4 regions of the Xanthomonas sp. NCPPB 1067 genome follow, and region 3 is predicted to be linked to each of the others. Evidence: predicted binding sites of a transcription regulator. Region 3 holds the regulator's gene; each other region holds the start of a gene.
The links. Region 3 encodes FliA, which starts transcription of late flagellar genes. Its sites were predicted from a motif close to TAAAGTTTNNCNNNCNNNGGCCGATAA; they were not measured.
Positions count from the first base shown of each region.

Region 1: the regulator FliA is predicted to act here: its motif matches at 4,265-4,291, upstream of LL962_RS09100 (methyl-accepting chemotaxis protein).
Region 2: the regulator FliA is predicted to act here: its motif matches at 3,010-3,036, upstream of LL962_RS15480 (methyl-accepting chemotaxis protein).
Region 4: the regulator FliA is predicted to act here: its motif matches at 2,008-2,034, upstream of LL962_RS01470 (GGDEF domain-containing protein).

Region 1 is NZ_JAJGQG010000009.1:9,009-14,762, reverse strand. Features, by position in the region: gene mutS (DNA mismatch repair protein MutS) at 1-995, opposite strand, end outside; RNA gene LL962_RS09105 (sX9 sRNA) at 1,339-1,414, opposite strand; gene LL962_RS09100 (methyl-accepting chemotaxis protein) at 1,920-4,181, opposite strand; gene LL962_RS09095 (hypothetical protein) at 4,481-4,774, shown strand; gene LL962_RS09090 (alpha-L-fucosidase) at 4,987-5,754, shown strand, end outside.
Region 2 is NZ_JAJGQG010000022.1:35,043-40,796, reverse strand. Features, by position in the region: gene alaS (alanine--tRNA ligase) at 1-1,744, shown strand, start outside; gene csrA (carbon storage regulator CsrA) at 1,884-2,096, shown strand; tRNA gene LL962_RS15485 (tRNA-Ser) at 2,180-2,272, shown strand; gene LL962_RS15480 (methyl-accepting chemotaxis protein) at 3,095-5,041, shown strand; gene LL962_RS15475 (pirin family protein) at 5,306-5,754, opposite strand, start outside.
Region 3 is NZ_JAJGQG010000023.1:19,029-24,782, forward strand. Features, by position in the region: gene flhF (flagellar biosynthesis protein FlhF) at 1-1,188, shown strand, start outside; gene LL962_RS15765 (MinD/ParA family protein) at 1,175-2,059, shown strand; gene LL962_RS15770 (RNA polymerase sigma factor FliA) at 2,056-2,823, shown strand; gene cheY (chemotaxis response regulator CheY) at 2,848-3,240, shown strand; gene LL962_RS15780 (protein phosphatase CheZ) at 3,240-3,866, shown strand; gene LL962_RS15785 (chemotaxis protein CheA) at 3,869-5,518, shown strand.
Region 4 is NZ_JAJGQG010000001.1:338,314-344,067, forward strand. Features, by position in the region: gene LL962_RS01465 (DUF808 domain-containing protein) at 1-87, shown strand, start outside; gene LL962_RS01470 (GGDEF domain-containing protein) at 344-1,972, opposite strand; gene glgA (glycogen synthase GlgA) at 2,452-4,038, shown strand; gene LL962_RS01480 (1,4-alpha-glucan branching enzyme) at 4,035-5,754, shown strand, end outside.

The sequences.
Region 1 (5,754 bases), on a different contig from region 3:
TGTCCCAGCACCGCACGCAGGCGGAGCGGCCGATGCAGCCAGCGCCGCAGCAGACGCCCACCCATCGGGGTGACCGTGCTGTCCAGCACTCCGAGCAAGGTGTTGCGGGTATCGCCGTCAACGCGCGTGTCCAGTTCCAGATGCCGGCGCGTGGCGGCGTTCATCGAGATCGCCTCGCTGGCCACTTCCATCGCGATTGAGGTCAGATGCGGCAGGCGTTGTTTCTGGGTTTCTTCCACGTAGCCGAGCAGCGCGCCGGCAGCGGCAGTGGCGCAGGGTTTGTCGTCGATACCGAAGCCGCTCAGATCGTGCAGCTTGAAGAACGCCAGCAGCTGACGCCGCCCGCTGTCGGCGTCGAACAACCATGGTGGCCGCCGCCGCACGCCGGTACGCCCGCGCAGGAAGTCGGGCCAACTGTCTTCGTCCGGCACCAGCAGCTCGGCCGGTTCCAGACGCGCGATCTCCGCTTCCAGCGCATCGGCGCTGTCCACTTCGTTGACCAGGAAGCGACCGCCGGCCAGGTCCGCCCAGGCCAGGCCGTAACCCTGCTTGCTGCGCGCAATCGCCATCAACAAGGTGTCGCGGCGCTCGTCCAGCAGTGCCTCGTCGGTGACCGTGCCGGGCGTGACGATGCGCACCACCTTGCGCTCGACCAGCCCCTTGGCCAGCGCCGGATCGCCGATCTGCTCGCAGATGGCCACCGACTCGCCCAGCGCCACCAGACGCGCCAGATAGCCTTCGTAGGCATGCACCGGCACCCCCGCCATCGGGATCGGCGCACCGCCAGAGCTGCCGCGCTGGGTCAGGGTGATGTCCAACAGCCGCGCCGCCTTGCGCGCATCGTCGTAGAACAGCTCGTAGAAATCGCCCATGCGGAAGAACAGCAGCAGATCGGGGTAGTCCGACTTGGCGGCGAAGAACTGCTTCATCAGCGGGGTGTGCTCGGGAACACCGGTGCTGGGCCTGGATTTGTCTTTGGTGTCAGAGGTTTGCAAGAACGTCTTTCCGGATCTGGGGACGGAGAGGACAGGCCGGGCGCTGGCATGCAACGCCTGCGCGGCCGGGCGCCTCCGTGTACGGCTGTGGCGGTCGAGGGAGCTGGTAGCGTGCAAGTTTAGCCGAGGCGGCCGGGACCACGTTCCGCTGCGCGTCGACCGCACGCGTCAGCCCGTCGCCGGTGGCATCGGGTAGGGGGCAGGAGCGGCAAGTTGCGACCGCGCGCGCGCCGGAAGCGACTGATTGCCAAACCGCGACGCATCGTGGGCGGCGAGAGCAGGCGCAACGCGCCTGATGCCCGAGCAAACCTGCCTTGCGCTCCGATCCAGACGGGTCTAGAGCGGCTGATAAAACGTAGCGAGCAGTCGTCAGGTGGGTGTGGACGGCGCGTAGAAGCCGGAGTGTACGAGTGGTACATGCCGATTCCGAGCACCGGCCTTGCCCGCCTGGCGGCTGCGCAGTCGTCTTGTCAGCCGTTCTTAGCCGTTCTTAGCCGTTTCGGCGTGGCCCGGTGGTGGTGTGTGATGCCGGGCGGTGGAATGTGCCGGAGCAGATGATGCAACGGACGTTGCGCTCGCATGTACCGCTTCGCCGACGAGCGGAATCGTGATCCGGTAGTGGAGTTGCCTCGCTATGCAACTTCCGGGATCCGGATGGAAAGCTGTCCAACGGTACTGCGCCGGTGCTTTCGACGATGATCGAAGACGTGGCGGCGTGGACGTAGACGGCACGGGTGGCTCCCACTTTGCGCAAACCTACCATGCAGGTCTGTCTCACCATTGCTCGCCATGTCCTGCTCGTTGCGGCAAACCAGATGCCGGCCGGTAGGCAGTTGACCTTGGCGCCGGTCTGGACGAGCCGGAGCCTGTACGCAACAGGCCGGCTGCTTGCGCAACCGGCCTGTTCGACAGACTGCCCGGAGTTCAGAACTCCTGCCAATCGGCGCTGCTGCTCGATGCGCTTGCGACAGCGGCTGGCCTGGCCTGACGCTTGACCGATGCGCTGACGGCGTCGCGTTTGGGCGCGGCGGCCGGCTTGCTTTTGGGCTTCAGCACGGTGGGTGTGGCCGTGTGCACGATGGACGGGCGTTCGGCTTCGATCTTGAAGATCGATACCGCATCCCTGAGTTGCACGGCCTGTTCTTCCATCGAACGGGCCGCGGCCGTGGCTTCTTCCACCAGCGCGGCGTTCTGCTGGGTGGTTTCGTCCATCTGGGTAACGGTCTGATTGACCTGCTCGATGCCGGTGGACTGCTCCTGCGAGGCGGCGGAGATTTCGCCCATGATGTCGGTCACGCGCTGCACGCTGGCGACGATCTCGGCCATGGTGGTGCCGGCGGTATGCACCAGGGTGGAGCCTTCGGCCACGCGTTGCACCGAGTCGTCGATCAGGCCCTTGATCTCTTTGGCCGCTGCGGTAGAGCGCTGGGCCAAGGTGCGCACTTCGCTGGCCACCACCGCAAACCCGCGGCCCTGCTCGCCGGCGCGTGCGGCTTCCACTGCCGCATTGAGCGCAAGGATATTGGTCTGGAACGAGATGCCGTCGATGACGCTGATGATGTCGGCGATCTTGCGCGAAGAGGTCTCGATGCCGGCCATGGTGCCCACCACCTTGCCGACGATATCGCCGCCCTGCGAAGCGACGCTGGCCGCACCGATCGCCAACTGGTTGGCCTGACGCGCGTGTTCGGCATTCTGACGCACGGTGGAAGTGAGTTCCTCCATCGAGGCAGCGGTTTCCTCCAGGTTGGCGGCCTGCTGTTCGGTGCGCTGCGACAGATCCTGGTTGCCGGCGGCGATCTCGCTGGCGGCCGAATTGATCGACACCGCCGAGTGCTGGATGCGCCCGACGATCTCGGCCAGCTGCGTGGCAGTGGCATTGGCGTCGTCGCGCATCTGCGCGAATACGCCACTGAAGTCGCCGGTCATGCGTGCGGTCAGGTCGCCGGCGGCGATGGATTGCAACAGCGCCGACAGCGATTGCAGGTTGCCGTCGGCGGTGGCCATCAACTGATTGAGGCTGTCGACCATGACGCGGAAATCGTACTGGAAGCGTTCGGCATCGCCGCGCGCGCTGAAGTCGCCATTTGCGGCTGCCTGCGCCAGTTGCTTGATCTCGGCATTCATCGCCGACAGGTTAGCCTTGACCTCGTCCATGGTCTGCGTGAGAACGGCCTTCTCGCCCGGTAGGCGTTCCATGGTTTCGCTGAGATCGCCCACGGCATAACGGCCCATGATGCGCGCGAGATTGGTCTGCACCGCCAGATGCGAGGCGACCAGTGCGTTGGTGTCCTGCGCCATCCTGCCGTAGTCGCCGGGAAAGGCGGCGGCGTCGATACGGAAACTGGTCTGGCCTTGGTCGTGCTGCCTGGCCATGTCGGTCTGTGCGCGCAGCAACGATTGCAGCTGCGTTTGCATGCCGCTCATCGCGCGCAGCAGGCGCCCGGTTTCGTCCTGGGCCTGGCTTTGCACGTCGTTATCCAGCTTCCCGTTGGCGATCGCCTCGGCGGCCTTGGTGGCGCGCCCCAGCGGGTGGGTCAGGCTGCGGGTGATGAGCCAGGCGAGCAGGGCGCTGATCGTCACCACGGCAGCGCCGCCGATCAACAGCAACACTTTGGCGCGATGCATCGAGGTCAGCGTTTCGGCGTAGGCCTGCTGGCTCTGCGTTTCCTGGCGGGTCACTAGCTGGCGGATCAGGTCCTGCCAGGCGATCAGGGCCGGGCGCGCCTTTTCGCTGAGCAGTGCTTGTGCAGGCGTGTTGTCTTCGGCGGCAGCGAGCGCGATGACCTGGTCGTTGATCTTGCCGGAGACGGTGCGCTGCGCGTCCATCGCAGCACGGATTTTCCGGCCCTCTTCGGAGCTGGACAGCGTGTCGAGTTTGGCGCGCAGCTCCTTGTAGCGTGCGCGCTGTTGCGTGATCGCGGCCAGTGCCTCCTGGTCGAGTTCGGCGTTGGTGGACATCGCGTACGTGCCCAGCGCGATCATGATCGACGAGTTGGCGTCCAGCATGCCGTTGCCGATCTGGATCTTGGCCATGCGGTCGAGCACGATGAAGTCCAGCTGTCGCTTGGCGGTGGCCATCGAGTTCAAGCCGATCGCGACCAGCAGGCCCGACAGCAGGATCAGCAGGGCGAATGCGGCGCCGAGACGGCGGCCGACGGAATAACGTTGCAGTAAGGCAGTCATGCGGCAGTCTCAGGTCCGAGGTTGGAAGGCGCCGGTCAGACCAGTCGTGTGAAGAACGCATGATGATCGGGTCGGCACCGTGGATAGCGACGCGCCGATTGAAAACTTGATCGGCCGAACTCCAACGGATTTAGCAGCGCAGCTATCGTTGTCGAAAGGTCGGGAAATACCCGACGGGCAGGCGGAGACGCAGGCGATTGAGGTGAAGACTGATGGCGCGGCGAGCTCAGCTGTACTGCACGCGCTCGTGCCGGCGATGGCGCTAGAGTCCTGGCTTCTCCAAAGCCCGAAACGCGCGCATGGATCAACAGCACCACGACTGGATGCAGGCCGTCACCGATGCCCTCAGCGATCTATTGGCCGCGCGCGTCGCGCAGGCCACCTTGCTGGAAGCCATGCTGGTCTCGCACCCGGATCCTGTTGCGCTCCGAAAGGCCTGGGACGAACTGTCGTCCCAACGGATTGCCTACGTGGCACAGAACAAGGCGGCGACGCAATCGGAGCGGCCAATGGATGGCTACACACTGGAGCAATTTCAGGCCTGGGAAGAAAAGTTCCGCCGGTATTTTCCGCGCGATGTGGGTCCGCGGTAAGCGCGCGATCATGCCTTGCTGCCGTTGCGGAACCTGGAGTAACAGGCAGGCCGGGGTGCTTACGTAAGGCCTGCCTGCATGCCGCGACGATGCAGGCGCTGCACCAGCGGCCAGATCCTGGATGTTCATTGGCGCCGTTGTTGCTCGGGGATTAGGACTCTTTGGCCTTTGGAGAAGCTAAGATCGAACGTCGTGCACAGTCGGAGGCGCCAATGATCGATCGTCGTACCTTTCTTGCCACGGGTGTGGCGGCTGCTGCCGCCAGCGTTGGGGCATCGGCTGCCGGGATCGTGCCGGGTCCCCGCGCCAACGGACCGGCACCATGGGGTGCGGTGCCCAGCAAGCGCCAGCTGCGGTGGCATCGGTGGGAGCAATACGCCTTCGTGCATTTTGCGATGAACACCTTCACCGACAAGGAATGGGGCTACGGCGACGAGGATCCGCGCAAGTTCGATCCCAGCGATTTCTCACCCGATCAGATCGTCGCCGCTGCCAAGGCCGGCAATCTGAAAGGGCTCATTTTCACGGCCAAGCATCACGATGGCTTCTGCCTGTGGCCGACGCGCCTGACCGAGCATTGCATCCGGAATTCGCCATACAAGAACGGCAAAGGCGACATCGTCGGTGAGATGGCCGCAGCGTGTCGACGCGCCGGCCTGGCGTTCGGCATTTATCTCTCTCCCTGGGATCGCAACCACGCCGAGTATGGGCGCCCTGGCTATCTCGACTATTTCCGCAAGCAGATCGTCGAGCTCTGCACGGGCTATGGCGAGCTGTTCGAGTTCTGGTTCGATGGCGCCAATGGGGGCGACGGCTATTACGGTGGAGCGCGCGAAGCGCGCAAGATCGATGCGCCCGCGTACTACAACTGGCCACGGATGATCGAGCTGGTGCATCGGCACCAGCCGATGGCCTGCACCTTCGATCCGCTGGGCGCCGATATCCGATGGGGCGGCAACGAGGACGGTATCGCCGGCGAT
Region 2 (5,754 bases), on a different contig from region 3:
GCCGTCCAACGAGGGCCGCGGCTATGTGCTGCGCCGGATCATCCGGCGTGCGCTGCGGCATGGCTGGATGCTGGGCGTGCGGCAGCCGTTCTTCAGCAAGATGGTGCCCACCCTGGTCGAGCTGATGGGGGAAGCCTACCCCGAGCTGGTGGTGGCCAAGGACACCGTTGCGCGTGCCTTGTTGGCCGAAGAGGAGCGCTTTGCCGAGACGCTGGATGCCGGCATGAAGATCTTCGACGAGATCGCGTCGCGCTCGCAGGAGGTCATTCCGGGCGCCGACGCGTTCCGTCTCTACGACACCTACGGGTTCCCGGTCGATCTGACCGCCGACATCGCGCGTGAGCGCGGTATGCGGGTGGACATGGAAGGTTTCGAGTTTTCCATGGAGCGTCAGCGCGAGACCGCGCGTGCTGCGGGCAAGTTCGGTGGCGGTGTGGCACTGCCGGCCGATCTGGTCGCCAGCATGTCGCCAACGGTGTTTCTGGGCTATGAAGCGCACGATGCCGATGCGCTCAAGGTGGTCGCGTTGCTCAAGCAGGGGCGACCCGTCGAGCGCGCAGAAGCCGGCGACGACGTCATCGTGTTCACCGATCGCACGCCGTTCTATGCCGAGTCTGGTGGCCAGGTCGGCGATAGCGGCCGATTGAGCAAGACGGGGGTGTCGATCGACGTCGCCGACACCCAGAAATTCGCCGGACAGTTCCACGGTCACGTCGGGCGCATCACCGAAGGCGCACTTGCGCTGGGCGATGTGCTGGCGGGCGGCATCGATGCGCAGCGTCGCGGCAAGACCATCCTCAACCATTCGGCCACGCACCTGCTGCATGCCGCGCTGCGCGAGGTGCTGGGCACGCACGTGCAGCAGAAGGGCTCGTTGGTGGCGCCGGATCGCCTGCGTTTCGACTTTTCGCATTTCCAGCCGATCACGGCCGAAGAGCTGGCGGTGATCGAACGCAAGGTCAACGCCGAGGTGCGCGCCAATCACAACGTCGAAGTGCACAACATGGCCATGCAGGAAGCACTGGATTTCGGCGCCATGGCCCTGTTCGGCGAGAAGTACGGCGAGCGCGTGCGCGTGCTGAAGATGGGCGGCTACTCCACCGAGCTGTGTGGTGGCACCCATGTCAGCCGTACCGGCGACATCGGGCTGTTCAAGATCACCTCCGAAGGCGGTGTGTCGTCAGGCGTACGTCGCATCGAAGCGGTGACCGGGCAAGGGGCGTTGGACCATGTCGCCGACGAAGAGCGGCGCCTGTCCGAAGCGGCGAGCCTGCTTGGCGGCAACACCGGCGAAGTGGTCGACAAGGTGCGCGCACTGACCGAGCGTCAAAAGCGTCTGGAGCGCGAACTGGAATCGTTGAAGGCCAAGCTGGCATCGGGCGCGACCGCCGATCTGGGCGCCGGTGCCGTCGATGTGGCGGGGGTCAAAGTCGTCGCCGTGCGCCTGGAAGGGTTCGACGCGAAAGCCTTGCGCGATGCGATGGATCGCCTGAAGCAGCAGCTGGGCGATTCGGTGGTCGTGCTGGCCGGTGCTTCCGGCGGCAAGGTCGCGTTGGTCGCCGGAGTGAACGGCAGCCCAACTGGCAAAGTGAAGGCGGGGGAACTCCTCGGCCATATCGCCAGTCAGATCGGGGGCAAGGGCGGCGGCCGTCCGGATCTCGCCCAGGGTGGTGGCGAGGACGGGCCCGCCCTTGCCACCGCGCTCGACGGGGTCGCCTCCTGGGTCAAGCAACACTTGGGCTGAACACTTGTCCTGCTATGCCTTGATGGCCAGCAGGATGTCCCGCTAACATTTCTGGTCTATTCCCCTTACGTAGGGCGCGTCTCACTCGGGAGGCCGTCGATGCTGGTGGGAAAACCACCGGTTCCAGGAGATTTGCAAAATGTTGATCCTCACTCGCCGGGTAGGCGAAACCCTGATGATCGGCGACTCGGTCACGGTTACCGTGCTCGGTGTCAAGGGTAATCAGGTGCGTATTGGTATCACCGCACCGAAGGATGTGGCTGTGCATCGCGAAGAAATCTATCAGCGTATCCAGCGTGGGGACGAGCCGGTCGCTTCCGGCGCGCATCACGGAGACGATTCTTCGAATTGATCGCGATAAAGGGTTTACCTTAGCCCCTCTTACCCGGTATTCTTCGCGGCCTGCCACGGATGTCGCGGCAGATCGAGAAAACTGGAGCGATGCCCGAGTGGCTGAAGGGGCTCCCCTGCTAAGGGAGTATAGGGTCAAAAGCTCTATCGAGGGTTCGAATCCCTCTCGCTCCGCCAGTATCTGAAACGCCTGCAAACCGCTGATTTGCAGGCGTTTTTATTTGTGCGATGGGGCCACGGGAGTGCGCGCGTTTTCGCGCTGGCGGTGTGGGACCTGGTGCGCACGGCACTGCGCGACAACGTGGTGTTGGTTTGTAGTGCGAGCTCGGCCGATGAACCGATCCAGCCACAGCTGCTCCGATGGGTTCGCCGTACACGCCGCCGCGTCCCGGCGACGTTTCCTCCACATCGACGCGCGTCCGCGGCGTCGATCATCGATCCGGATGTTGGCATCCGACGATCAGGCATACGCCGCGACGGTGGCGTCGGCGAATGGACGGCGCGCCGGGCTCAATCGCGTTACTGAAGCAGACCTGCTGCTGACGCGGGCTTGCCTGGGGTGCGGTCCTGCGCGCAGCAGGCCGCAGTGGCATTGCGAGCGATGCCGGCGGCTTGCCAGTCGAGCGCACCGGCTTGCTGGCGAGCACTGCGGCGTCTTGCTGTCGGTCGCGCATCGCAGATTGGCGCGCGCAAGCGGGCCGGTGCGGACGAGAAACGCGCGATCGCTCGCCTGGGTCGGGTCGTTGTGACGCGATCGATTCGGTGTGTCGGCATCACGTAAGTCCGCATGCAGGTACCAGCTGCAGGAGCCTTTTGACGCAGCCCGGAATCTCGGTGCGCATTTGGCTGGGAACGCACACATGCAGAAGACTGCGCCAGTCGCAGTGACGGAGGCCGGCGGTATGCGTCGGAGGTCAAGTCGGGCGTCCATGCGCCGCTAATGACGTCGACCCTCTCCCGGATTTCGACGTGATGCGCCTATCGCCGCTGTTTGAACGCCTGTTCTCTTTCTGGAGCCGCGCGCTGCAGCACAAGGCCAATGCAGTGGACCGGGTGATGGCGGTGATCGAGTTCGATCTGGATGGCCGCATCCTGGATGCGAACCAGAACTTCCTGTCGCTGATGGGATATCGGCTGGACGAAGTGGTTGGCCAGCATCACCGCATGTTCGTTACCACGAGCGACCGCGACAGCGAGAGCTATCGCCAGTTCTGGGACGCATTGCGTCGCGGCGACTTCAATGCGGGGCGTTTCTGCCGGCTGGACAAGCACGGGCGCGAGGTCTGGATCAACGCGTCCTACAATCCCTTGCTCGATCGCGCCGGCAAGGCCTATCGCGTGGTGAAGTACGCCACCGACATCACCCAACAGGTACGTCAGACCGCCGACTTCGAAGGGCGGATCGAGGCGATCGACAAGGTGATGGCTGTCATCGAGTTCTCGCTCGATGGCACGATACTCGATGCCAACCAGAATTTTCTGCAGGTGATGGGCTATCGGCTCGATGAGATCCTCGGCAGGCATCACGGCATGTTCGTGGATGCGGCCACACGCCAGTCCGCCGCCTATCGCGCGTTCTGGGATTCTCTGGGGCGCGGCGCATTCGATGCCGGTCGCTACCGACGCATCGGCAAGGACGGGCGGGAGGTCTGGATCCAGGCGTCCTACAATCCTGTCCTGGATGAGCACGGGCGCCCCTACAAGGTGGTGAAGTACGCCACCGACGTGACCCGGCAGGTCGTCGATTCGGCCGATGCGGATGGCCGCATCCAGGCCATCGACAAGGTCATGGGAGTGATCGAGTTCGATCTGGATGGGCACGTGCTGAGCGCCAATGAAAACTTCCTGGCGATCCTGGGTTACACGCCGGAGGAGGCTATCGGTCGGCATCACGGAACCTTCGTCGATGCCGCCTACCGTGCGTCCGAGGATTACCGCCATTTCTGGGCAAAGCTGGCGCGCGGTCAGTTCGATGCGGGGCGTTATCGCCGGCTGCGCAAGGATGGCACTGCGGTGTGGATCCAGGCCTCGTACAACCCGATCCTTGACGTGTCGGGCCGGCCGTACAAGGTGGTCAAGTACGCTACCGATGTCACCGACCAGGTGCGCTCGGCCGAGCGCATGCACGCGCTGGTGCGACAGACCATGAGCATCGCGCAGAACGTGCAGCGCGAGTCGCACCATATCTCCGCCAGCAACCAGGAACTGGTCAGCCGCGCGTCCACCCAGTCCAGCGCGGTGGCGCGGACGTCGAACACGATCGATCAACTGGCGGCGACGGTGCGGTTCAATTCCGAGCATGCGGGATCGGCGCGTCAGATGGCCGAAGACTCGGCGGCGGTGGCGCGGCGCGGTGCCGACGTCATTGCCCAGGTCGTCAAGACCACGGCCGGCATTCGTTCGGCCACGGACCGGATCGGCCAGATCATCGAGGTCATCGATGGCATCGCGTTCCAGACCAATCTGCTGGCATTGAATGCGGCGGTGGAAGCGGCGCGCGCCGGCGAACAGGGGCGTGGCTTCGCGGTGGTGGCCACCGAAGTGCGCAATCTGGCGCAGCGCTGCAGCGTGTCGGCACGGGAAATCCGTTCGTTGATCGACAATGCGACCGATCAGGTCGGCGATGGCTCGCGTCTGGCCGAGCAGGCCGGTGTGGTGATGCAGGACATGGTGACGTCGGTGTTGCGCGTCACCGCCACCGTCGAGCAGATCGCCAGCGCCAGCCGCGAGCAGGCGCAGGACATCTCCACCGCCAATACGGCATTGCAGTCCATCGGGGTGCAGGCGCGCGACCAGGCGCAAATGGTCGATGATCTGGCGCGCTCGGCACGTGTGCTGGAGGCCGATGCGGATGCCTTGTTCGCGCTGGTCAACGGTGATGCCGACGGATCTGCACCGCAGTCCGGCATGGCCGCAGAGCGACCGGCCCGTCCGCAGGCGGCCTGACGGCAGGTAAGCAGCGTACGCGCCGCGCGTACCGGAACGCTGTGCGGGCGTGCTGTCTCCGTGGCGGCTGGCGGGCTGCCTCGGGTTGCGTCGGTGGGCGATGCGTCAGACGGGCCGATCCGCTGCAACCTGCCTGCGCCGCATTGGATGCCGGCGCCGCCGTCGCGGATCGCTGCAGAGTCGACGGAGCCGCCGCACGCATGCGAGTGCGCGGTTGTTGGCCGCGCCTCGCTTCAGCGGCAGGGTGCGGCGGCACCGGTTGCGTCATTTCGGCAGATCGAACACCAGGACTTCGGCGTCGTGGGCGTCGCCCAGTACGATCTCCGGCTCACCCATGACCTGCACCGCGTCGCCGGCCGACAGCACCTGCCCGTTGACAGTCAGGCTGCCGCGGGCCACTTGCACGTAACCGATGCGGCCCTCGGCCAAGGGCTGCCGCAGGTGTGCCGCACCGTCCAGGATCGTGGCGTACAGCCGCGCATCCTGATGAAGACGCAGCGAACCATCCTCGCCGCCGGGCGAGGCGATCAGGCGCAACTGGTTGCGCTTGCTGTCGGCGTCGAAATGCTTTTCCTCGTAGCTCGGCGCGATTCCGTTGCGTTCGGGCATCACCCAGATCTGCAGGAAGTGCACCGGCTCGCTGGCCGAGTGGTTGAATTCGCTATGCGTCACGCCGCTGCCGGCGCTCATGCGCTGCACGTCGCCATAGTGCA
Region 3 (5,754 bases):
GCGGTGCCGGAACAGCTGTTCGCCGACTTTTTGACCACCGCCCCGGTGCCGCGCCCGGCGGTGCAGGCCACCCCGATGCAGGCGCCCGCTCCGGTCGCCGCCCCCGCCGTTGCCGCAGCGGCACAGGACGAGGACGCCTTCGCCGACGAAGCCGACTTCGACCTGGACGACGCCCTGCCGCAGATCCTGCCGCCAGCCGCGCTGCCGCCGATCGAAGTCGCTCCGCCCGCCCCTGTCGCGCTGGCCGCGGTGCCCGCCGCCGCCATGCCGGCGCCGCAGAACGACGAAGAACTCAAGCAGCTGCGCGGCGAGCTGGCACTGATGCGGCAGATGATCGAGCGCGAAATGAACCGCCTCACCGATGAGCGCCTGCGTGGCTCGCCGGTGCGTGCGCAGGCGCTGGAGCTGATGGACGACTACGGCTTCGACGCCGGCCTGACCCGCGACATCGCCCTGCAGATCCCGGCCGATACCGAATTGCACCGCGGCCGCGGCCTGATGCTGGGCCTGCTGTCCAAGCGCCTGCCGGTGGCCCCGGTCGACCCGCTGGAACGCGGCGGCGTGATCGCCCTGGTCGGCCCGACCGGTGCCGGCAAGACCACCACCATCGCCAAGCTGGCGCAGCGCTTCGCCGCCCAGCACGCCCCGCGCGACGTGGCCCTGGTCACCACCGACACCCTGCGCGTCGGCGGCCGCGAGCAGCTGCACAGCTACGGCCGCCAGCTCGGCATCGCAGTGCACGAGGCCGACAGCGCCGAAAGCCTGCTCGAACTGCTGGACCGCCTGCGCGACTACAAGCTGGTGCTGATCGACACCGCCGGCATGGGCCAGCGCGATCGCGCCCTGGCCGCCCAGCTGAACTGGCTGCGCGCCGCCCAGCAGGTCACCTCGCTGCTGGTGCTGCCCGCCAACTCCCATTTCGCCGACCTCGACGAGGTCGTGCGCCGCTTCGCCCACGCCAAACCCCAAGGCGTGGTGCTGACCAAACTCGACGAGACCGGCCGCTTCGGCAGCGCCTTGTCGGTGGTGGTCGATCACCAGATGCCCATCACCTGGGTGACTGACGGACAGCGGGTCCCCGACGACCTGCACCGCGCCAATGCCGCCAGTCTCGTTCTTCGCCTTGAAGATTTGCGGCGCGCTGCCGATAAGCCCTGTACTCCGGAGCACAACCATGCAGTCGCGTGAATACGCCAAGCTGACCAACGCCTTCCCCCTGTCGGCGACCCGTCCCGAGCCTCTGGGCCCGGTGCGCACCATTGCCGTGACCGGCGGCAAGGGCGGCGTGGGCAAGACCAACATCTCCGCCAACCTGGCCGTGGCGCTTGCCGACATGGGCAAACGCACGCTGCTGCTGGACGCCGACCTGGGCCTGGCCAACCTGGACGTGGTCCTGGGCCTGGCGCCCAAGTACACCCTGGCCGACCTGATCGCCGGCCGCTGCACGCTCGATGAAGTGATCATCGAAGGCCCCGGCGGCGTGCTGGTGGTGCCGGCCGCGTCCGGCCGCCGCCACATGGCCGAACTGGCCCCGGCCCAGCACATCGGCCTGGTCAACGTGTTCTCCGAACTGGAACGCGACCTGGACGTGATGGTCATCGACACCGCCGCCGGCATCACCGACAGCGTGCTGACCTTCTGCCAGGCCGCCCAGGACACCGTGGTGGTGGTCTGCGACGAGCCGGCTTCGATCACCGACGCCTACGCACTGATCAAGGTGCTCTCGCGCGAACGCGGCGTGGACCGCCTGCAGATCATCGCCAACATGGTGCGCGACCCCAACGAGGGCCGCCTGCTGTACGACAAGCTCTCCCGCGTCTGCGAGAAGTTCCTCGGCGACGTGTCGTTGAACTACCTCGGCCACGTGCCGCAGGACGACTGGCTGCGCCTGTCGGTGCAGCGTCAGCAACCCGTCATCAAGGCCTACCCCGCCAGTCCGTCGGCACAGGCCATCGCAGAAATCGCGCGCCGTACCTCGCGCTGGCAGGCTCCCACCGTGCCGCGCGGCAACGTCGAGTTCTTTGTCGAACGCATCATTCAACGGGGAGTGGCCGCATGAGCACCGCCACCGCAACGACCGCCACTGCGCAGTACCGTGCCGTCCAACGCAACAACGCCAACGACGTGGTGACCCAGCACGCCGACCTGGTGCGCCGCATCGCCCACCACCTGGCCGCCCGCCTTCCGGCGAGCGTGGAAGTGGACGACCTGATCCAGGCCGGCATGATCGGTCTGATCGAAGCCTCGCGCAGCTACGACTCCGACCAGGGCGCCTCGTTCGAAACCTATGCCTCGATCCGCATCCGCGGCTCGATGATCGACGAGATCCGCCGTGGCGACTGGGTGCCGCGTTCGGTGCACCGCCGCGCCCGCGACGCCGCCGCCGCAGTGCGCAAGATCGAGCAGAGCACCGGCCGCGCCGCCGCCGCCACCGAAGTGGCCGCCGCGATGGAAATGCCGCTGCCCGACTACCTGCGCCTGATGGAAGACGCCGCACGCGGCCAGGTGCTGAGCCTGGAATCACGCATCGAAGATCACGGCGAACTGGACACCACCGCCAAGGGTGGGCCCAATCCGCAGCAGATGATGGAGCGTGGCGAATTCGGCCGCGAGCTGGGCAAGGCCATCGGCCAGTTGCCCGAGCGCGAGCAGTTGGTGCTGTCGCTGTACTACGAACAGGAATTGAACCTGAAGGAAATCGGCGCCGTGCTCGGCGTCAGCGAATCGCGCGTCTGCCAGATCCACGGCCAGGCCGTGGTGCGCCTGCGCGGCCGCCTCAAGGTATTCGAACTGGCCGATGCCGGTGTCGAAAATGACGATTGATTTTTTTCGTGTTAGGAGCTTGATGTGAACAAGAACATGCGGATCCTGATCGTGGACGACTTCTCGACGATGCGCCGTATCGTCAAGAATCTGTTGGCGGATCTTGGCTTCACCAATACCGCAGAGGCCGAAGACGGCAACAGCGCGCTGGCCGCGCTGCGTGCGGGCCCGTTCGATTTCGTGGTGACGGACTGGAACATGCCCGGCATGACCGGCATCGACCTGCTGCGCAACATCCGCGCCGACGCCAAGCTCAAGCACCTGCCGGTGATGATGGTGACCGCCGAAGCCAAGCGCGAGCAGATCATCGAAGCCGCGCAGTGCGGCGTGAACGGCTACATCATCAAGCCGTTCACCGCGCAGACGCTGGAAGAGAAGCTGGGCAAGGTGTTCGAACGTCTGGCGGCGACCGCCTGATGAACGCCACCGTGGAAGCCGATGCCGAACGTGCCGCGTTGATCGAGCGCCTGCAGAGCGCGCTCGATGCATTGGAAAGCGGTGATCAGGTCACCTGGCGTCGCGAGGTCGACCACCTCGCCGCGCTACGCACGCGACCGATGATGCAGAGCCTGAGCCGGCTCGCCCGCGAACTCGGACAGGCCCTGGGCGAGTTGCCCACGGTGCCCGAAGAGGCCGGCGAACTGGACGATGCCTGCTCGCGCCTGGACCATGTGGTGGAGATGACCGAAAAGGCCAGCCACCGCACCCTGGACCTGGTCGAGGAATGCCGCGTGCTGGCCAACCAGCTGCGCGATGGCGGGCTCAATGAGGACCAGGGCGCACTGCTGGAAAAGATGCGCCACAACCTCACCGAGCTGTCGCTGGCGCAGAGCTATCAGGACCTCAGCGGCCAGATCATCCGTCGCGTGGCCGGCATCGTGCGCCGTGTGCACGAAGGCTTCGGCGCCTTGGGCCTGCCGCCCAAGAACAGCGAACCGAAGAAAGACGACGGCGGTCTTGCCGGTCCTGCGATCAAGGGCCTGGACCGTCACGCGGTGTCGCAGGACGACGCCGACGACCTGCTGTCCGGATTGGGGCTGTAATCATGAGTGCTGTTCCAGACGATATTGCTGCCGATTTCATCGTCGAGGCCCAGGAGATCCTGGATCGCCTCGGCGAACAGCTGGTGTCGCTGGAACAGGCACCAGACGAAGCGGACCAGCTCAACGCGGTGTTCCGCGGCTTCCACACGCTCAAGGGCGGCGCCGGCTTCCTGGCCATCAAGCCGATGGTGGAGCTGTGCCACGCCGCCGAAGAAACCCTCGGCATGGCGCGCTCGGGCCAGGCAGTGCTGCAGGCGCATCACTTCGATGCCGCGCAGCAGTCGCTGGACTATCTGCAGGCCATGCTGGACGCGATGGGCTCGGGCGAAGCGGTACCCCACGCGCCGGCCACGCTGATCGCGCAGTTCGATGCCAAGAGCGCGCCACCAGCGGTCAAGGCCGCCCCCAAGGCTGCCGCCGCGCCGGCGCAACACGACGACGCGCATGCTCCCGTCGCAGGCGCCAAAGGCCCCAAGGCCGCCGCCAAGGCCGGTGCTGAAGCCGAACAGACCGTGCGCGTGGACACCAAGCGCCTGGACGCCATCGTCAACCTGATCGGCGAACTGGTGCTCTCGCGCAACCGCCTGAAGACCTTGCGCACCCGCTTGCGCGACGAAGAACTCGACCGCGCGGTCAGCACGCTGGATATCGCCACCGCACGTCTGCAGACCGCGGTCATGCGCACCCGCATGCAGCCGGTCAGCAAGGTGTTCGCACGCTTCCCCAAGGTGGCCCGCGATGTCGCGCGCACCCTGTCGAAGGAAGTGGAGCTGGAACTGATCGGCGCCGAAACCGAGCTCGATCGCAATCTGGTCGAAGCCCTGGCCGACCCGCTGGTGCACCTGGTGCGCAACGCCATCGACCACGGCATCGAATCGCCGGCCCTGCGCGAAGCCACCGGCAAGCCGCGCAGCGGCCATGTGCGCCTGTCCGCGCAGCAGGAAGGCGATTACGTCAGTATCGAAATCCAGGACGACGGCGCCGGCATCGACCCCGAACGCCTGCGCGAGATCGCCCGCGGCAAGGGCCTGATCGACGCCGAAGCCGCCGCGCGCCTGAGCACCGACGAGTGTCTGCATTTGATCTTCATGCCGGGCTTTTCGACCAAGGCCGAGGTCACCGACATCTCCGGCCGCGGCGTTGGCATGGACGTGGTGCAATCGCGCATCCGCGAACTCAGCGGGCAGATCCAGATCCAGTCCGAACTGGGCCGCGGCAGCCGCTTCATGATCCGCGTGCCGCTGACCCTGGCGATTCTGCCGACCCTGCTGGTGCAGGCCGGCGAAGCGGTCTACGCATTGCCGCTGGCACGCGTGGTCGAAGTGCTGCACGCCCCGCAGACCTCGCTGGGCTGGTTCGACGGCCGCGCCGTACTCGACCGCCGCTCGCATACCCTGCCGCTGATCGACCTGCGTCGCTGGCTGGGCGTGCCCGCCGAACAGCCGCCGCTGCTGACGGTGGTGCTGCTGCAGGCCGGCGAAACCCGCTTCGGCCTGGTGGTGGACCAGGTGCGCGGCCGCGAGGAGGTGGTGATCAAACCCCTGCCCCGCGCCCTGCGCGGCCTGCCCGGCTACGCCGGCGCCACCCTGATCGGTGACGGCCGCATGGCGCTGATCCTGGACGTGGATGGATTGCGCTCCAGCGATCAGTGAGTTTCGGGATTCGGGATTCGGGATTCGGGATTCGGGAATCGGGAATCGGGAATCGGGAATCGGGAATCGTCAAGACGATCCTGGCTGCCTGATCTAACGATAGCGGCGGCGTACTGCGGCCGTTGTCGTGTCACTGACAGCATCGCTGCCGATCTATGTCGCTACGCGCGCAGGCATGGGCGCGATGGTTTGGTGACGGTCAAGCTGCCGTGCAAGTGAACCTGGAACCGTTATTT
Region 4 (5,754 bases), on a different contig from region 3:
ATGCTGGTGGGCGTGGTGGCCGGCGCGGTGGTGCTGGCGGTGGTCACCGGGTTCCAGAAGCTGCGCGGCAACAAGGCCGCGCACTGAGGCCGATGCGGGGCGTCGGCGTTGCCGGTGCCTGCTGGCTGGCTGGCCGCGTCGCGTGGGACCGCCCGGCGTGGCTTGCCAAGGCACGCGCTTCTTCGGGGCGGCATGCCGGGATCCGGCTCGCGGATCCGCTGCCCGGCCATGTGCCTCGGCGTCCGATGTAGCCGGCACACGCTGCCAGCCGGCGAGTGGATGCACTTGGTCGGCCCCGTTGCAATACCTGCGGCCGGAGCCGGCCATTGGATGCCGAGCGGCGCTAATCGGCGCTGATCACCCGGTTCTTGCCGGCGGCCTTGGCGTCGTACATGGCGCGGTCGGCGCGGCGGATCAGTTCGTCCTGGGTTTCGTCCGGGTGGCGCAGGGCCACGCCGGCGCTGAAACTGATGAACACACGCACGTCATCGTGCAGCAGCGAGCGCTGGGCCAGGGCCCGCTGCAGGCGGATGACCGCCGCGCTGGCCTCGAAGATGGTCGAGTCCGGCATCAGCAGCACGAATTCCTCGCCGCCGAAACGCGCGATGGCATCGGTGGTGCGCAAGACGGCCTTGGCCACGTCCACGGTGTGGCGCAGCGCGGCGTCGCCGCCGGCGTGGCCGTGCGCCTCGTTGAGGCGGCGGAAATCGTCCAGGTCCAGCATCGCCGCACAGAGCGGCTGGCCGCTGCGCTGGGTGCGCGCGGCCTCGCGCTGGAACAGTTCCTCGAAGCCCCGCCGGTTGAGTGCGCCGGTCAGCTGATCTTCGCGGACCAGCCCGGCGACTGCGGTCAGCTCCTGCTCCAGCGAGGCGATGCGTTGTTCGGCTTCTTCGACCTGGCGGCGCGCGGAGAGCAGTTCGTCGCGGGCGGCCAGGGCCTGCGCCTGGACCCCGGCGGTGTCCTGCAGCACATCCTGCAATAGTCGATTGAGGTCGGGAATGCTGCGAGCGTCGCCGATCGCCTGCGAATAGCCGGCAACGCGATCGTGATATTCGCCGGTACTGGTCGCCATGCCGTCCAGCCGGTCCACGAACGACACCATCATCTCGCGCATGGCGGTCTTGGAGTCGGCGATGCCTTGCTTGAGCAGGCCCTGCTTGTAGATGACCTCGCGCAGGGTGCCGCGCGCCTGCTCGATCGAGCCGACATCCAGCGGGCCTGCGATCAACTGCCGCACCACCGAAATCTGCCCCTGCAGCCAGCTGCGGTCGTCGAGCAGTTCGCCGACATTCTCCAGCAGCAGGTCGAACAGGCCCAGCAACAGGTTCTGTTGCTCGCTGGCATCCTCGGCACGCAAGCCGATCTGATGGCTGAGTTCGCGCAGCCGCTGTTCCAGCGTGACCAGCTCATGGCCGGGGCGCCAGTGGCGCAGTGCCGAGGCCAGCGTCTGGGCTTCCTCGGCCAGCTCCGGGCTGCGTTGCAGCAGGGTGGCCAGGGCATTGCCTAGCGCGTGACGCAGCAGATCGCGTAGCTGTTCGGCCTCGGTGCGGCCATCGGCCAGCGAGTCGCCGGTATCGATGGTGCGGATGTATTTGTCGATCAGCTGGCGCAGCGTGCGGCCATAGCCGAGCCAGTCGCCGGCCGCGTACGCCGCGCTCAGGCGCACGCCCATGTCGCCGAGCTCGCCATGCAGGCTGGCAATGCCGTCGGCGAACGCCTGCAACAGCGCTTCCGGATGCGCAGCATGGGAGAACAGCCGCATCAGCAGGGCGGTGGCGGCGGCCGGATCGTGCGCACCGGACTTGGCCTTGGCCGGCACCAACTGATGCGCGGCCAGACCGTGCCCGCCGCGCTCGCCGCCACGCACCGTGGGCAAGGCCGCGGCCGGACGTGCGGAGTCGGTGCCGCCCCATGGCAGCAGGCGGCGCAGCCCGCCACGCGGGCGGCTGGGTTGTTCAGGCTGTTCTGCCATGCGCCGGCTCTCGAAAGTCCTCTTGCTGACGCAGGTTATCGGCCCGCCCGCGTCCGCCTTGAGCGAGCCGGAGCAGGCGCGCCGGCCGGGTGGGACGGCGTGACTGCAGGCATTCCGCCAACCATCCACGTCGCTGCATGAACTGGTCATGCAGTGAGCGGGCGTGTCGCGTCACTCGCCCATATTCGGTGCATCGCGCTCCTGGTGCACCGTTACGGGGATCGAGTCGCAAGGCGATGTCTGCTTATGCCTTCGGACATACGCAGCCGTGTGTAACGGAATGAGCGTTGTCGCAGAAAAGTCAGCACATGTTCACGCATATTTTATTTGGACGGGGTGTAGATTCGTCGGCAGGGACAACGTGGAGTACGCGCGTCGTCCTCGCTCCTCATTCGCAGCAGGTCGTCTGGCCGCGTCGGCAGACGATGGTTTTCGCTTCGCCGTTTTCCGTCTCCATCCACTTTACGACGGACGTTTAGATGGTTGCCACGATGCCGCTTCACGCCACTGCCGCGCGCCTAGAGCGCAGCGCATTGATCCCCTCGCTTCTGAAGAAGAGCGGGCGTCCACGTGACGCACGCGGGCGTTTCATCCGCCACCACGAGCGCTTGCCGGTGTCGCCGAGCGATACGCGTGGCGCCTTGTTCGTGGTGTCGGAGATGGCCGACTTCATCAAGGCCGGCGGGCTTGGTGACGTGGCGGCGGCGCTGCCGCGTGCATTGCGGCATCGTTACGACGTGCGCATCCTCATCCCCGGCTACCGCGCCGTGCTCGAGCGCGCCGGCAAGGTGGAGATCGTGGGCCGCGTGCTGGCGCATGCCGCGCTGCCGGCCTGCGACATCGGCCGCATCGTGCAATCGGACGGGTTGCCCATCTACATCCTGCTGTCCAAGGAACTGTTCGAACGCGATGGCTCGCCCTATGTGAGCACCAGCGGTTCGGAGTTCGAAGACAACGCCATCCGCTTCGCCACCCTGTCGCATGCGGCCGCGCAGATCGCCGCCGGCCATGCCGGCCTGGGCTGGAAGCCGCGCCTGCTGCATCTGAACGACTGGCCGTGTGCGCTGGCGGCCGGTTACGTGCGCTGGTCCGGCGGAACCACTCCGTGCCTGTTGACCATCCATAACCTGGCCTATCAGGGACTGGTGCCGTATTCGATGGCGGCCGCGCTGGGCATCCCCGCCGAGCGCGTGGCCGAGCTGGAGTTCTACGGACAGATGTCGTTCCTGCGCGGCGGCATCGTCAACGCCGATCACGTCAATACGGTCAGCGTCAGCTATGCCAAGCAGATCACCGGTCCGGCGCAGGGCTGCGGGCTGGACCGCTTGCTGGCCGGTCGCGCCGCCAAGGGCGCGTTGACCGGTATCGTCAACGGGATCGATGCCAGTTGGGACCCGCGCACCGACGAATATCTGGATACGCACTTCAGCGTGAATCAGTGGCAGGGCCGTCAGGCCAATGCCGCACAGGTGCGCAAGGCGCTGGGGCTGCGCGATAGCACCGGCCCGCTGTTCGCGGTGGTGTCGCGGCTGGTACACCAGAAGGGCCTGGACCTGATCTGCGAGGTCGCGCCGCAGATCGTGGCCGCCGGTGGCCAGATCGCGGTGATCGGCGGTGGCGAGCCGGAGATCGAGCAGCAGGTGGCCGAGCTGACCAGGCGCTATCCCGGTCAGGTGGGCGCCTTCATCGGCTTCGAGGAAGGCCTGGCACGGCGCATGTTCGCCGGTGCCGACTTTCTGCTGATGCCCTCGCGCTTCGAACCCTGCGGCCTGAGCCAGATGTATGCGCAGCGCTTCGGCTGCCTGCCGATCGCCCATGCCACCGGCGGGCTGATCGACACCGTGGACGATGGCGTCACCGGTTTCCTGTTCCAGCATGCCAGCGTGGAAGCGCTGCGCCGCTGCCTGGAGCGAGCGTTCCGCACCTTCCGCCTGCCCAGCCTGCTGTCGGCGATGCGCCGTGCGGCGATGCTGCGTCCCAGCGGCTGGGACGTGGCCGGCAGGAAGTATCTTTCCCTCTACGAACACACCGCCGCCCACGCGCCCGCGCTTGCGACGATGTCATGAGCGAACGGTTGGACGGGCAGGGCCAGCAGACGGAAACTGACGCGGTGACCACGGAAGGCATGTCCGATGTTGCACAGACGCTGCAGGCGCTGGCCGAGGGGCTGCCTGCAGATGCATTCGCGGTACTGGGCCCGCACCCGCAAGCCAACGGGAAACGCCGTGTGCGCGTGTTGGCGCCGGGGGCCGAGGCGATGGGCCTGATCGATCCGCGCGGTAAACTGCTGGCACGCGTGCCGGCCAGCGGGATCGAAGGCCTGTTCGACGGCGAGCTGGCGGGCGATGGCCCGTATCGGCTGCGCATCGTATGGCCGGACGCGGTGCAGGAGATCGAAGACCCGTACGCCTTCGGCCCGGTCCTGGACGAATCGGTGCTGCTGCAGATCGCCGCTGGCGACGGACAGGCGCTACGCGATGCGCTCGGCGCCCAGCACGTGCACTGTGGCGATGTGCCGGGCGTGCGCTTTGCGGTGTGGGCGCCGCACGCGCAGCGCGTGGCCGTGGTTGGCGACTTCAACGGCTGGGAGCCGCGGCGGCACCCGATGCGCCAGCGCAGCGGCGGCTTCTGGGAGCTGTTCCTGCCGCGCGTGGAAGCCGGCGCGCGCTACAAATATGCCATCACCGCGGCCGACGGCCGCGTGTTGCTCAAGGCCGACCCGGTGGCGCGCCAGAGCGAGCTGCCGCCGGCCACCGCCTCGGTGGTAGCCGGTAGCGGGGCGTTCGCCTGGACCGATGCCGACTGGATGCGCCGGCGCAGCGCGCAGACGCTGCCGGCGCCGATGTCCATCTACGAGGTGCACGCTGCCTCGTGGCGGCGGGACGGGCACGACCAGCCGCTGGACTGGCCCGGTCTGGCCAGGGAACTGATTCCCTATGTGCAGCAGCTGGGTTTCACCCATATCGAGCTGCTGCCGATCACCGAGTATCCGTTCGGCGGCTCCTGGGGCTACCAGCCGCTGGGGCTGTACGCGCCCACCGCACGCCATGGCGACCCGGAGGGCCTGGCCGCGTTCGTCGATGCCTGCCACCGCGCCGGCATCGGGGTGATCCTGGATTGGGTCAGTGCGCACTTTCCCTCCGATGCGCACGGCCTGGCGCAGTTCGACGGCGCCGCCGTGTACGAGCATGCCGACCCGCGCGAAGGCATGCATCGCGACTGGAACACGCTGATCTACAACTACGGTCGCCCGGAGGTGACGGCGTTTCTGCTGGGCAGCGCGCTGGAATGGATCGATCGCTACCACCTCGATGGCCTGCGCGTGGACGCGGTCGCTTCGATGCTGTATCGCGACTATGGCCGTGCCGAAGGCGAGTGGGTGCCCAACGCGCATGGTGGGCGCGAGAACCTGGAGGCGGTGGCGTTCCTGCGCCAGCTCAATGCCGAGATCGCTGCGCGCTTTCCCGGGGTGCTGACCATCGCCGAGGAATCCACGGCCTGGCCCGGCGTGACCGCAGCGCTGGCCGATGGCGGGTTGGGCTTCACCCACAAGTGGAACATGGGCTGGATGCACGACACGCTGAGCTATATGCAGCGCGATCCGGCCGAGCGCGCGCAGCACCACAGCCAGCTCACCTTCGGTCTGGTATATGCGTTCTCCGAGCGCTTCGTGCTGCCGCTGTCGCACGACGAGGTGGTGCACGGCACCGGCGGTCTGCTCGGGCAGATGCCGGGCGACGACTGGCGGCGCTTCGCCAACCTGCGCGCCTATCTGGCGCTGA